2 regions of the Mycobacterium sp. NGS19 genome follow, and region 2 is predicted to be linked to the other one. Evidence: predicted binding sites of a transcription regulator. Region 2 holds the regulator's gene; the other holds the start of a gene.
The links. The regulator LexA, encoded in region 2, represses DNA repair genes until DNA is damaged. The targets are predictions, from matches to a motif close to CGAACANNTGTTCG.
Positions count from the first base shown of each region.

Region 1: the regulator LexA is predicted to act here: its motif matches at 3,854-3,867, upstream of AC5Y4N_RS10975 (DUF222 domain-containing protein).

Region 1 is NZ_JCALEB010000003.1:244,435-251,856, reverse strand. It holds gene AC5Y4N_RS11000 (MFS transporter) at 1-1,066, opposite strand, end outside; gene AC5Y4N_RS10995 (fumarylacetoacetate hydrolase family protein) at 1,145-1,924, shown strand; gene gltX (glutamate--tRNA ligase) at 1,930-3,420, shown strand; tRNA gene AC5Y4N_RS10985 (tRNA-Gln) at 3,517-3,588, shown strand; tRNA gene AC5Y4N_RS10980 (tRNA-Glu) at 3,650-3,722, shown strand; gene AC5Y4N_RS10975 (DUF222 domain-containing protein) at 4,043-4,702, shown strand; gene AC5Y4N_RS10970 (PPOX class F420-dependent oxidoreductase) at 4,744-5,241, opposite strand; gene AC5Y4N_RS10965 (IclR family transcriptional regulator) at 5,263-5,964, opposite strand; gene leuC (3-isopropylmalate dehydratase large subunit) at 6,004-7,422, shown strand, end outside.
Region 2 is NZ_JCALEB010000003.1:52,470-59,891, reverse strand. It holds gene hflX (GTPase HflX) at 1-142, shown strand, start outside; gene AC5Y4N_RS10000 (hypothetical protein) at 152-655, opposite strand; gene AC5Y4N_RS09995 (acyl-CoA dehydrogenase family protein) at 746-1,906, shown strand; gene AC5Y4N_RS09990 (hypothetical protein) at 1,974-2,234, opposite strand; gene lexA (transcriptional repressor LexA) at 2,269-2,919, opposite strand; gene AC5Y4N_RS09980 (LysM peptidoglycan-binding domain-containing protein) at 3,103-3,543, shown strand; gene nrdR (transcriptional regulator NrdR) at 3,636-4,100, shown strand; gene AC5Y4N_RS09970 (PhzF family phenazine biosynthesis protein) at 4,106-4,792, opposite strand; gene AC5Y4N_RS09965 (alpha/beta fold hydrolase) at 4,824-5,876, opposite strand; gene AC5Y4N_RS09960 (proteasome assembly chaperone family protein) at 5,915-6,889, opposite strand; gene AC5Y4N_RS09955 (trypsin-like serine peptidase) at 7,036-7,422, shown strand, end outside.

The DNA.
Region 1 (7,422 bases), 190 kb from region 2:
TGTTCTGGGTGCCGAGCGCGCGGCCGCTCCAAAACGGACCGGCAATCTCGGCGATCGCGGTGAACGCCAGGCCGTTGTCGCTGACCGTGATCACCGAGGCGACGATCATCACGGCGACCGCTAGCGGAGATCTCAGGTGGTCGGTGAGGGCCAACGCCGCCATCGCGGCCGCCGCGCCGACAGCGATCGAGCGGATGGGCCGAAGCCGCGATCCCACTCGGTCCGACCAGCGGCCCGCCGCGATCCGGCCAGCAGCGCCGAGCACCTGCGCGACCGTGACCAGCACGCCTGCCGCGCCCGCCGACCAGCCACGGTCGGTCATCAGCCACACCAGCGTGAAGGTCCACACCACCACCTGCGGCACCACAAGAAGCACCGAGACCGCGTGGATGCGCCACAGGACCGAGGAGTCCCGGTAGGGGTTGGCCAGGTCGCGCTGGGCCGCGTCCTCGCGCGGGGGGCGCGGTGGGTCCAGCACGCCCACGGCGCTGACCACCGCCGAGAGCGCGCACACGACCGCGGGAAAAAGCAGGGCCGCACCGATGCCGTGGCCATGCGCAAGCCGTGGAATCACCAGTGCACCCAAGGCAACACCGAGCGGCTGTGCGGTTTGCCGGATGCCCATGGCCAGGCCGCGCTGCTCAGCGGGGAACCAGCCGACCACCAGTCGGCCACTGGCAGAGTTGCTACTCGCCGCCGCCATTCCGCCTAGCAACAGGAAAACGCCCGTGAGTACCAGCCCGTGCGATGCGGCTGCGGCGAACGAGGCGGCGGCCGTCAAGGCCGAACCGACTGTAAGGACCAGTCGCTCACCGAGGCGGTCGACCGCGTACCCCCACGCGATCAGCGTGACCACCATGCCGATGCTGGGCATCGCGGACAGCAATCCGGCGTCGGCGAGGTCGAGTCCGCGACGTTCGTGCAACGTCGGGATGAGGAATGCGACGCCGTTGATGAACACGTTGGCGAACATGGTCGACGACAACGCGATTGCGAGCATCGTCCAGCGTCGTGCGGTGCCGATCGAGTGGGTGCTCACCGGCCTATCGTCCCACCGATGTCCCATGATGTTGAATTATCTTCTTACTATGTGGGAACCAGAGGCCTGCGCAGCGCATGCTCACCCGCCGTTAGGCTGTTCGGAATGCGCCTTGGTCGAATAGCCAGCTCGGACGGCGTCGCGTTCGTCGCGATCGAAGGGCACGACGACGACGCGGTTGCACGTGAAATCGCCGAGCACCCGTTCGGCACGCCGACGTTCACGGGCCGTCAGTGGCCGCTGGCGGACGTGCGACTGCTGGCGCCGATCTTGGCCAGCAAGGTGGTCTGCATCGGGAAGAACTATGCGGCGCATATCGAGGAGATGGGCGGCGGGCAGGTCGACGACCCGATCATCTTCATGAAGCCCAATACGGCGATCATCGGACCGAATGTGCCGATCCAGCTGCCGGCGAACGCGGATCCGGTGCACTTCGAAGGTGAGCTGGCCGCCGTGATCGGGCGCCCGTGCAAGGACGTTCCCGCCGCTCGGGCCGCCGAGAACATCCTCGGGTACACCGTCGCCAACGACGTGACTGCGCGCGACCAACAACGCAAAGACGGACAGTGGACGCGCGCCAAAGGCCATGACACGTTTTGTCCCGTCGGGCCGTGGATCGCTACGGATGTCGACCCGTCAGATCTGGCGATCCGTACCGAGGTGAACGGTGAGGTCCGCCAAGACAGCCGCACGTCGTTGATGATTCACGACGTCGGGGCGATCATCGAATGGGTGTCGGCAGTGATGACTTTGCTGCCCGGTGACCTGATTTTGACCGGAACGCCCGACGGTGTGGGGCCGATCGAACACGGCGACACGGTCAGCGTGACAGTCGAAAGCATCGGGACATTGACGAATCCCGTTGTGCGCAAGGGGAAGTCATGAGCGACATGGATGCTCTTCGCGCAAGCGGTTCATCGACCCGGGTGCGTTTCTGTCCGTCGCCAACCGGGGTGCCGCATGTGGGGCTTATCCGCACCGCACTGTTCAACTGGGCTTATGCGCGCCACTGCGGCGGGGTGTTCGTGTTTCGCATCGAGGACACCGATGCCCAGCGCGACAGCGAGGAGAGTTACCTGGCGCTGCTCGAGGCGCTGCGGTGGCTTGGTTTGGATTGGGACGAAGGGCCGGAAGTTGGCGGCCCGTATGGCCCGTACCGGCAGTCCGAGCGGCTCGAGGTCTACCGCGACGTCCTGCACCGGCTGCTCGAGACGGGGGAGGCATACGAGGCTTTCTCGACCCCCGAGGAGGTCGAGGCGCGACATGTGGCTGCTGGGCGCAATCCCAAACTGGGATACGACAATTACGACCGCGACTTGACGGAGGCCCAGCGCGCGGCGTACCGCGCAGAGGGTCGGCGCCCGGTGGTGCGGTTGCGCATGCCCGACACCGAGCTCGGCTGGCACGACCTGGTGCGCGGTGAAATGTCCTATGCCGCAGGAAGTATCCCGGACTTCGCGTTGACCCGGGGCAACGGAGAACCGCTGTACACGCTGGTCAATCCGGTCGACGACGCACTGATGAAGATCACCCATGTACTGCGGGGGGAGGACCTGATGCCGTCCACCCCGCGCCAGATTGCGTTGTACCAGGCGCTGATGCGGATCGGCGTCGCAGATCGTCTGCCCGAATTCGGTCACCTGCCAACGGTTCTCGGCGAGGGCACGAAGAAGTTGTCCAAGCGCGACCCGCAGTCCAACCTGTTCGCGCACCGCGAGCGTGGCTTCATTCCGGAAGGCCTGCTGAATTACCTTGCGCTGCTGGGCTGGTCGATTGCGCCGGACCGCGACGTGTTCACGCTCGCCGAGATGGTGTCCGCGTTCGACGTCGCCGACGTCAACGCTAACCCTGCCCGGTTCGACCAGAAGAAGGCCGACGCGATCAACGCTGAGCACATCCGGCTGCTCGATCCGGATGATTTCACAGCGCAGCTGCGCCGTTTCTTCGCCGAGCGCGGATACGCACTCGGGCTGACCGACGAGCAGTTCGGTGAGGCAGCGCGACTGGTGCAGACCCGCATTGTCGTGCTGGGGGACGCGTGGGGATTGCTGAAGTTCTTGAACGACGACGCCTACGTCATCGACGAGAAGGCGGCTGCCAAGGAGCTCGGCCCGCAGGCGGGCCCGGTGCTGGACGCGGCGGTGCCTGCGCTCGATGCGGTCGGGGAGTGGTCGGTGGACGCCGTCGAGGCCGCGCTGAAGGGCGCGCTGATCGACGGCCTGGGCCTCAAGCCGCGGAAGGCGTTCGGGCCGATCAGGGTGGCGGTGACCGGCTCGACGATCAGCCCGCCGCTGTTCGAGTCGCTGGTGCTGTTAGGGCGTGAGCGCAGCCTCGAGCGGTTGCGCGACGCCCGGGGCCTCGTGGCCAGTGCCGGGGAATGAGAGGGCGAGCTCAGATGTTTGATAACCTGCACGTCGGCCCGTAATTGCCGGTCGGCTTCGTCTATTAGGGCGCTGACCAGCGATAATGGCCACCATTGGGGTATGGTGTAATTGGCAACACAGCTGATTCTGGTTCAGCCGTTCTAGGTTCGAGTCCTGGTACCCCAGCTCGTCGCGGATTAGTGTCCGCGTCGGTGCGTCGGTTATGCTGGCAACCCGGTTTGTTCACGGCCCCGTCGTCTAGCGGCCTAGGACGCCGCCCTCTCACGGCGGTAGCGTGGGTTCGAATCCCATCGGGGCTACAAATGCGGTGTTGCCGTCAGCGGCCATAGCATGACCGTCTGACATTTCCGCTGCTCCGAATCGTCCTTCACCGCAGGTCATTTCGGCTGTGGACAAGTAGCTGCTGCTGTCGGACTGAAGCGATAACATTCGCTCATGTGTTCGAATACGGTGGTTGCGGTGTTGGACCGGCTGGAAGCCGCGGCCGACGCATTGGCGGGGCTGTCGTTCGACGCGTTGCGGAGCTCGACTGTGTGGCGGTCATAGAGCGGCTCACGACAATCATCCGCAAGTGCTCGGCACCTCAGTACGAACTGATCAACCAGCTGCTGAGCGCGCTGTGCCGTCCGATATCGGCGGGCCGCTGGCGCGGGTGCTGGCTGACCGGCTCAGAATCCGGCCCTCGGCGGCGCGGCGGATGATCGCCGAAGCCGCACGGGTGGAGCATCGGCGCACGATCACCGGTGAGCGGCTCGCGCCGCGCTGGCCCACCACCGCAGGCCAGGTGCGGGCAGGGACGATCGGTCAAGAGCATCTGGCGGTGATCCGTCAGTTCTTTCACGAGTTGCCGGGCGCCTATCCGGCCGAGGCGCGAGAACATGACGAGGCCATGTTGGGGGCGATGGACGCCGACTTGCGGCCCGATCAGTTGCAGAAGGCAGCGGAGCGGGTGGCGGCGCTGATAAACCCCGACGGCCATTTCTCCGAAGCCGACCGCGCCCGCAAGCGCGGCTTCCGGTGGGGGCCACAACGATGCGACGGGATGACCAAGGGCACGCTCGTCGCTGATCCGCAACTGCGTGCAACGTTGGATGCGGTGATCGCCAAGCTCGGCGCACACACCGACCACAGGCTCCACGACGAAGGCTGGAGCGCCCACCTCAACGACAACGGCATCGTCGAATGGACGCCCCCGCCACACCTGCGCCGAAAACCCGTCACCAACAATTACTTTCATCCCCTTCGCTATCTCGAAGGAGAAAACGATGACGATCCGTAGGCGTGAAATCGCGATCCGAGATCAGAGCCGACGATTGACTGCTACGCGTTCGGTGCCGTCGATCCGGCCAGCGGCATTGGAGGCATCCCCAGCTTCCGGTGATCCCATGAGCGAACGCGCTTGACAGCCAACCGAATTGCGATTCGCTTGTTCATCATCATGTCCACCGCCGGCTTCACCTCGTCGGTGTACGGGCCGGTGTAGCGTTCCCAGACACTGACGCCGACGCGGAAGATCGCGTCCGGATCGTCGACGATTTCGCCGGTGCCTTCGAACGACACGCCACGCAGCGTGTCGTACGTGTCGCCGTCCTCCAACAGAAACGTGATGCGGGGATCGCGGCGCACATTGACAGCCTTCTGCGACTTGGCTTTCGTCTCGAACCAGATCTCGCCGTCGACGACGCCGTACCACATCGCCGTCAGGTGCGGTTGTCCGTCGCGTCCGATGGTGGCCAGCGTTCCACTACGGCTCTTGGCGACGAACTCGTCGATCTCGGCCTGCGACATCACAATCTGCGCCCGTTGGTTAGTGCCCATGGCGGTCAGTCTGTCAGGCGATCAGAGCCGCCGCGTCAGCGCCTCGGAGGCGGCCAGAAGATCGGCGGCCCAGCGTGCGCCGGGCCGCCGCCCCATTCGGTCGATCGGGCCGGACACCGACACAGCAGCAATGACGTTGCCCCGGCCGTCGCGCACGGGTGCCGAAACACTGGCCACCCCCGGCTCGCGTTCGGCCACACTTTGCGCCCACCCGCGGCGGCGGACCTCAGCCAGGGTCCGCTCGGTGAACTTCGCCGACGGCAGCACCGCCTGCTGGGTGGCCGCATCGCTGTATGCCAACAAGACCTTCGCCCCGGAGCCTGCGGTCATGGGCAGCCGTGTGCCCACCGGAACCGTGTCGCGCAGCCCCGCAGGCGGTTCCATCGCGGCGACGCACACCCGCCAGGTTCCCTCGCGCCGGTACAGCTGCACGCTCTCGCCGGTGAGCTCGCGCAGCCGCGGCAGCACTGCCGCACCAGCGGCGACAAGCGGATCCGCCGCCTGCCCTGCCAACTCGCTCAGCGCGGGGCCCAGTCGCCACCGGCCCTGGCCATCGCGGGCAAGCAGCCGATGCTTTTCCAAGCCGGCGGCCAGTCGGTGAGCTGTCGCGCGCGGCAGCCCGGTGCGTTCGCACAACTCCGCCAGCCCGCACGGGGCATCCGCCACGGTGTGCAAGACCCCCACCGCTTTGTCGAGCACTCCGATGCCGCTATCCTGTCTCATATTGAGATACTAACGTCCCAGATTGTGAGATAGCTAGTCATGAGCCCTGATCGCCCGCGCACGATGGCAGAGAAGGTGTGGGACGCGCACGTCGTCGCCCGTGGATCGGGCAGTGGCGCCTCGCGCGAGCCCGACCTGATCTACATCGACATGCATTTCATCCACGAGGTCACCAGCCCGCAGGCTTTCGACGGGCTACGTCTTGCCGGACGAAAGGTGCGGCGGCCGGATCTGACGATCGCGACCGAGGACCACAATGTGCCGACGGTCGACATCGACAAGCCGATTGCCGACCCCGTCTCGCGCACTCAAGTGGAGACGTTGCGCCGCAACTGCGCTGAATTCGGCATCCGCCTGCATCCGATGGGAGATGCCGAGCAAGGCATCGTCCACGTCATCGGTCCGCAACTCGGTCTCACGCAGCCCGGCATGACGATCGTCTGCGGCGACAGCCACACGTCCACGCACGGCGCCTTCGGCGCGTTGGCCATGGGCATCGGCACATCGGAAGTCGAACACGTTCTGGCTACGCAGACTTTGCCGTTGCGGCCGTTCAAGACAATGGCGGTGAATGTCGACGGCCAGCTGCCGCCCGGTGTTTCCGCCAAAGACATCATCTTGGCGGTGATCGCCAAGATCGGAACGGGTGGCGGCCAGGGATACGTCATCGAATACCGGGGCAGCACCATCGAATCGCTGTCGATGGAAGCCCGGATGACCATCTGCAACATGAGCATCGAGGCCGGCGCACGCGCAGGCATGGTGGCACCCGACCAGACGACCTACGACTATCTGCGCGGCCGCCCGCATGCGCCGTCTGGCGACCAGTGGGATCTCGCGGTCGCCGAATGGGACCGGCTGCGCACCGACGACGGCGCCGAGTTCGACACCGAGGTGTACATCGACGCTTCCACGTTGAGCCCGTTTGTCACCTGGGGTACCAATCCCGGCCAAGGCGTTCCCCTGTCGGAGGCAGTGCCCGACCCGGAGTTGATGACCGACGAGGACCAGCGCCGCGACGCGGAAAAAGCGTTGACGTACATGGACCTTCGCCCCGGTACGCCAATGCGCGACATCGCCGTCGACGCGGTGTTCGTCGGGTCCTGCACGAACGGGCGAATCGAAGATCTGCGCGTGGTCGCCGACGTGTTGCGCGGCCGGAAAGTCGCCGACGGCGTTCGGATGCTCGTGGTGCCAGGTTCCATGCGGGTGCGCGCGCAAGCCGAATCCGAAGGACTGCACGAGATATTCACCGCTGCCGGAGCGGAGTGGCGTCAGGCCGGCTGCTCGATGTGTCTGGGCATGAACCCGGATCAGCTCGGGCCCGGCGAGCGGTGCGCGTCGACGTCGAACCGCAATTTCGAGGGCCGCCAAGGCAAGGGTGGCCGGACACATTTGGTCTCACCGGCGGTTGCCGCCGCAACCGCCGTCCGCGGCAGATTGTCCGCCCCCGCGGAC
Region 2 (7,422 bases):
TTATCACCGCGGCGATTTGGTGGCCCGCGTCCATGCCGACGGCCGCGTGCAGGAGTCCGAACACAACGCCGACGGCACCCGGATCAAAGCGCGGGTTCCGGTGGCCTTGGCGGCGAGCCTGCGCGAATTCGTGTCGAGCTAGCGTCGGCGCCTATGCGATTTCGTACACGTCGGCTGCGCCTGCGGCCATAATGCGTTGCGCCAGTTCGGCTTTCAACACGTCCAGCCGTGCCTCCTGCGCCTCTGTGCGAGCGTCGTTCTGGGCCAGGTCGATGAATTCTTCAGTGACGAAGCCGTCGCGCAGCACCAGCGTCACTGAACGGTCGCCGATGCGGACTTCGAAGACAAAACTCTCCCGCAGCCGTCCGAGGTCGCGACGTGACAACGCGGGATCCACGACGTAGCGACCGTCGCTGACTGCCCGCGTCACCGCCTCGATCCCGTCGCGTGCCCCCGGCCCGCGGAACGCGGTGCGCACCACCACCTCGCGGCGCGGCGGCGGCGCGTCGGGCGAGAGCACCTCGAACGCGCGCTGCAGAACTTTGAATGCGTTGGCCACACCGCCGGGGGAGCCGGGGCCGTGGTAGCGCATCAGGTCGTCGAACGCGAACTCGAGGATCCGCCCACGCTCCTGGACGCGGATGATCTCGGCCACGGCCTCACTGTAGGCCGCGTGGCCGGGGCCAAACCAACCATCCGGTTGGTATATCTTTGGGCGCAGGTTCCCGATACCGGAGGTCACCCCGTGGGCAATGTCGTCAGATACCAGCGCACCCTTTTCGAGCCCGAGCACGAGCTGTTCCGCGAGTCGTATCGCTCCTTCTTGGAACGCCACGTCGCGCCGTACCACGAGCAGTGGGAGAAGGACAAGATCGTCGACCGCGGCGTCTGGCTGGAGGCCGGCAAGCAGGGCTTTCTGGGAATGGCGGTGCCCGAGGAATACGGCGGCGGCGGCAACGCCGACTTCCGGTACAACACGGTCATCACCGAGGAGACGACCAAGGGCCGCTACAGCGGAATCGGCTTCGGGCTGCACAACGACGTGGTGGCCCCGTATCTGCTGAGGCTGGCCAACGAAGAACAGAAGCAACGCTGGCTGCCGAAGTTCTGTACCGGCGAGCTGATCACCGCGATCGCGATGACCGAGCCGGGCACCGGCAGCGACCTGCAGGGCATCAAGACCCGCGCGGTCAAAGAAGGTGACCACTACATCCTCAACGGGGCAAAGACCTTCATCACCAACGGCATCAACTCCGACCTGGTGATCGTCGTCGCGCAGACCGATCCGGAGAAGGGTGCGCAGGGTTTCTCGCTGCTGGTCGTCGAGCGCGGGATGGAAGGCTTCGAGCGCGGCCGTCATCTGGACAAGATCGGGTTGGATGCCCAGGACACCGCCGAGTTGTCGTTCACCGACGTCAAGGTGCCCGCCGAGAACCTGCTCGGTGAGGAAGGCAAAGGCTTCATCTACTTGATGCAGAACCTGCCCCAGGAGCGGATCTCGATCGCGATCATGGCGGCCGCGGCGATGGAAGCCGTGCTCGAGTCGACTCTCCAATACACCAAGGAGCGCAAGGCTTTCGGCAAGCCGATCGGCAGTTTCCAGAACAGCCGCTTTCTGCTCGCCGAGCTGGCCACCGAAGCAACCGTCGTGCGGATCATGGTCGACGAGTTCATCCGGCTGCACCTCGACGAGAAGCTGACCGCCGACCAGGCCGCGATGGCCAAGTGGTACTCCACCGAGAAGCAGGTCCATCTGATCGACCGGTGCCTGCAGCTGCACGGCGGCTATGGCTACATGCGCGAGTACCCGATTGCGCGCGCGTATCTGGATGCCCGGGTGCAAACGATCTACGGCGGTACGACCGAGATCATGAAGGAGATCATCGGACGCTCGCTGGGCGTCTGAGCCGGCGAAACGTCAACTGGCGCAGTCCGTTCGGCGGTGAGCCCCGCGGGCTGCTCCGTGGTGCGGATCAGGGAACCGGGTACGGCCACACGCAGATGTAGATGTTGCCGTCGCAGCGGGTGAGCACTTCCTGACTCGGGGCGCCGACGAACGCGCCGCCCGGTCCCAGCTGCGGAATGCAGCCGTAGCCGTTGGGATTGGGCACCATGCCCCGCGGGCACATCGCGACATGGCTTTCGGCGCTGGGCGAGCCGACCGCGGGGACGACGAGCGCCGCTGCTCCCATCACCGCTGCTCCTATCGCCTGCACCGCCCGGGACGCTCGCATGAGTCCACCATGCACCCGAGGCGCGGTGTGCGGGTCAGATTTTGCGGATCACCGTGACCACACGGCCGAGAATGGCGGCATCGTTGCCGGGAATCGGATCGAACGCCGGGTTGTGCGGCATCAGCCAGACCTGGTTGCCGGTCCGCTTGAACGTCTTCACGGTGGCTTCTCCGTCGATCATCGCCGCGACGATGTCGCCGTTGTCGGCGGTGTTCTGCTGTCGCACCACCACCCAGTCACCGTCACAGATCGCGGCGTCGACCATCGACTCGCCCACGACCTTGAGCAGGAACAACGATCCCTCGCCCACCAATTCTCGCGGCAGCGGGAACACGTCTTCGACCGCCTCCTCGGCGAGGATGGGGCCGCCTGCGGCAATGCGTCCGAGCACGGGCACGAACGTCGGCTCCGGCAGCGCGTCCGAACCGGCGACGTCGGTCGTGACGGCCGTCGCCGCGTCGTCGGCCCCGCGGACATCGACGGCGCGGGGACGATTCGGGTCGCGGCGCAGATAGCCCTTGCGTTCCAGCGTGCGCAGCTGATGTGCCACCGACGACGTGGAAGTGAGGCCGACGGCGTCGCCGATCTCCCGGATGCTCGGCGGATATCCCCTGGTGGTGACCGATGCGCGGATCACCTCCAGGATGGTCCGCTGACGCTGGGTGAGACCGCTGCTGTCACTCATAAGTGCAAATCTAGCGGTCGTCACCGACATCTTCAAACATGTGTTCGAGGCGTGTCGCGTTCGTGATGCGTGGTCACGAGCGCCATGTCGTGGCGAGTGGGCTGTCGTATGCCTCTGGTACACATCGATCAAACGTTCGGATTCGAACGCATGATCGACTATATTCGAACAAAGGAGCGAACGGTGGCGACAGAAGGGGCGCTCATGACCGTGATCGACTGGGACGTACCGGCGCCGACGCTTAGGGCTCGCCGTCCCGCACCGAAGCGGCCGGGCGGTGCCGCCCTCACATATCGGCGCACAGGCGTGGCGATGTCGTATGCACCGCACCGGCCGCGACGCGTCAGCGCGACCGTGACCGTCATGCTGGCGGCGGTCGCGGCGTTGATCACGGTGTGGCTCATCGCGATCGCCCAAGCCCGCAGCGCCGACACGACGGGCACCGCCGCGCCGCAGCAGTTGGCGGTCGTACAGGTGCAGCCCGGCGAGAATCTGCAGCGGCTTGCGGCCAGAGTGGCGCCGGACGCGCCGGTGGCCGGGGTGATCGAGCGGATCCGGGAGCTCAATCACCTTGACTCTGCAGCGCTGGATGCCGGGCAGACGCTGATCGCCCCGCTCGGATGATGTCCCCGGCGACGTTGGCCCGCGTCCGCCGCCCGCGGGTAGTCTCGGAGGCGTTCGACTCGACCGAATGTCTTCGCGGCGAAGGAGCAGTCATGCACTGTCCGTTCTGCCGCCATCCCGATTCCCGGGTGGTCGACTCACGGGAAACCGATGAGGGCCAAGCGATCCGACGCAGACGCTCATGCCCAGAATGCGGGCGAAGGTTCACCACCGTCGAGACGGCCGTGCTGGCGGTGGTCAAGCGCAGTGGGGTCACCGAACCGTTCAGCCGCGAAAAGGTGATCCGCGGTGTGCGACGGGCATGTCAGGGCCGCCAGGTCGACGACGACGCGCTCAACCTGCTGGCGCAGCAAGTGGAAGACACCGTGCGGGCCACCGGTTCACCCGAGGTGCCCAGCCACGAGGTCGGCCTGGCCATCCTGGGTCCCCTGCGCGATCTGGACGAGGTGGCCTACTTGCGGTTCGCCTCGGTGTACCGGTCGTTCACCTCCGCCGACGACTTCGAGCGGGAGATCGAGGCGCTGCGGGCGCATCGCAAGGTCAGCGCGTCGAAGTAACCCCTTCAGTCGACGCGCACGGTGCCGTCGTCGACGACGCGGCCGCCCACCGTCACCCACCCCTCAGGGCTCCACCGGGTGGAGATGACGGACCCCTTGCCCTGGGTGATCGTGAGATCTCGGCTGAGAATGTCGGTGATGCGTACGGCCGCGGCGCCGGTCGCCTCGTCTTCGGCGACGCCGAGATCGGCCGCGAACATCCGCGACCGCAGGTGTCCGCGCGACTTGTCGAGCCAGGCCCAGATGTAGTGCGGGTCGTCGTCGGGGTAGTCGTCGGGATCCGCGTTGACGACGTCATCCGGCGAGGGCAGTTCGTGGAAGACAAACTCGGGCGCCCAGTCGGCGCGTGCGCGTACCGTCGTCAACTCGTCCTCGTAGCCGACGGCGACCACACCCGCTGGCACTTGCAACGTGCGGATCGCAAGCCCCTGTTGTTTGAGCCACCACGACAACCCCACCGTCGGGTGCCCGGCGAACGGCAACTCCGTCGCAGGAGTGAAGATGCGAGCGTGGGCGGTGGTTGCGCCCGGATCGGGCATGTCGACGAAAATTGTTTCGCTGTAGCCCAATTGAGCCGCGAGCCCTTGCCGGTCGCGCGGCGCGACGGTGCTCGCGTCGACGATGCCGAGCGGATTGCCGAAGTTTCCTTCCGCGTCGGTGAATACCCGCACCACGAACACGTCGGTACCCATGCGCCCGACTCTACTCAGCGGGAGCGCCGGATCAGGTTGCGCTGCGCTCGTCGGAACTCATCGCGTCGAGCACCGCGACGCGGGTGTCCATCGGACCCGAAATCGTCTGGTCGCTGACGCCGGCGCGTAACAGCGACCGCAGCCGATCCTGGTCGTATTCCGCGGGTTCCGTGGAATCGATGAACTGCTCGACGACCTCGACGAAGCGGTCCGGGTCGTCGTGGAACGGAAAATGGCCGGAGTTCTCGAAGACCTCCAGCCGTGAACCCGGCATCGCGGCGTGCGCCATCTGCGCATGAGCCACCGGGATCACCGAATCGTGCTCTCCCCAAATCAACTGCACCGGAACAGATTGCGTCAAATAACATCGGTCCAGCATGGTCACCACCTGGCCGCGCCAGTCCACCACCGCGCGCAGCGTCCGCGAAAACGCCGACGACGCCGTCGGCTCCGGCAATTCCGCGAGCACCCGCAGCACGTCGGGCAGGTCATGGCCGAACCGCGTCGGGGCCAGGCCCGGTGCCGCGGTGGCAGCGGCATTGAGCATGGCGCCCAACATGCGCCCGACGGTCTGCAACGCAGGCAACGCTCCCGGAAGCCGCAACAGCGCCAGCGCCTCGGTGCCCATCGGCAGCGACGCGAGGCGCAGCGCGAAGTGGACGTCCTTGGTCACCCCGCCCGTCCCGACGAGCACGATGCGTTCCACCAATTGCGGGTACTGGTAAGCGAATTGCATCGTGACGCCGCCGCCGAGCGAGTGCCCGATCACGGTCACCCGGTCGATGTCGAGCACGGCCAGCAGGTCGCGCATGCCGTTGGCGTACGCGGCAACCGAGTAGTCGGCCCGCGGTTTGTCCGACTTGCCGTGACCGAGCAGGTCCGGGGCGATCACCGTGAACCGTTGCGCGAGTTTTGTCTGCACGGCCTCCCAGGTCGACGAGTTGTCCCCGATGCCGTGGATCAGCAGGATCGCGGGCCCGTCACCGGCGACGCGAAACGCGCGGCGGTAGCCGTGAATCGTGCGGAACTCCAGCGTCGTTCGCACGTCGCGTACCGGCCGCAGATTCGTCGTCCGCGCAGTCATAGGGCCACCTCCGCTTCGGGCCGGCGGCCCGGGTCAGCTCACTTCTTGTCGTCGCCGTCTCGGAAACCGTCCGAGAAGTCACCTGTCTGCTGCGCCAGGAAGCGTTCGAACTCCCCGGCCAGTTCTTCGCCGCTGGGCAGCTCTTCGTCGCGCGCCAGCAGCGACCGGTTCTCCTGGGCCGCGACGAACGCGTCGTACTGACGCTCCAGCGCGGACACCACCTGCGCAACTTCGGGGCTGGAGTTCACCTGCTCGTCGACCTTCGCGCGGATCTCGGCAGCGGCCTCGGTGAGCGCCGCCAACGGGATCTGCAGCGATGCGACTTTGCTGACTTCGGCCAGCAGCGCCTCTGCCGCGGCGGGGTAATCGGTCTGCGCCAAGTAGTGCGGGACGTGCACGGTGAAGCCGACGACGTCGTGGCCGTGCTGGGCCATCCGGTATTCCAGCAGATTCGACGCGCTGCCAGGCACCTGCACCTCGCCGACCCAGGGCTGATGATGGGCGATCAGCTCCTTGTTGTTGGAGTGTGCCGTCATGGTCACCGGCCTGGTGTGCGGCACAGCCATCGGGATGGTGCCCAGACCGATCGTCTGCCGCACGCCCAGCCGCTCGGCCAGCAGTCGCACCGCGGTGACGAACCGCTCCCACTTCAGGTCGGGTTCCATGCCGGCCAGCAGCAGAAACGGTGTCCCGACGGTGTCGTGCAGCGCGTAGAGGCTCAGTTCCGGATCGTCGTATGCGGTGAAGTGGTCGGTCTTGAACGTCATCAGCGGTCGGCGCGAGCGGTAGTCCAGCAGCTCGTCGATCGCGAACGATGCCACCAGCTCGGTGTCGAGTGCCTGGCGCAGGTAGCGCGAAGACAGCCGGATCGCATGGCCTGCGTCCGAGAAACCTTCCAGTGCGTGAATCAACACCGGACCGCGGCCGTCGGGCGACGACAATTGCGGAGCCGGAAACTCGAGCTCGTACATTCCACTCTGGTCCGGCCGGTATTCATCGCGGTGCTCAGCCATTCTTCTCGCCTCCTTCCGCGGACCCGGTGACGTCTAGTGTCGCTGCCGATCGGCTGAGCCGCCACCGCAGGCCGCAATATCGCGAACGCGGGTACCCCTGTTTGCTCAACGCGACACTGGCATCGTTGCGTTCCAGGATGATCGACATGATGCGTGTGCGGCTGGCTCCCCTGCTGCTTCTGGCCGTCTGCCTGCTGAGCTGTACGCCGCGACATCAGCCCGGCGTCGCGGATGCGCCGCCGCCACCGACGTCGGCGACCGCCGCGCCCGTCGCTCCCGATCCGCTGGTGGGGGCGTTGTTCCTTGGGGCCTCAGACATGCACACCTGTACCGGATCGGTGCTGCATTCGGCCACCGGCGACCTGATCCTCACCGCCGCACACTGCGTGGCCTCGGGCTATCCGACGACATTCGCGCCCGGATTCGGCGGCCGGGCCGGCGCCGCCGGCACCTGGACCGTCGGAGCGATCTACCTCGACCCGCGATGGCTGGCCAGCAGGGATCCCGTCGCCGACTTCGCCGTGGCACGGGTC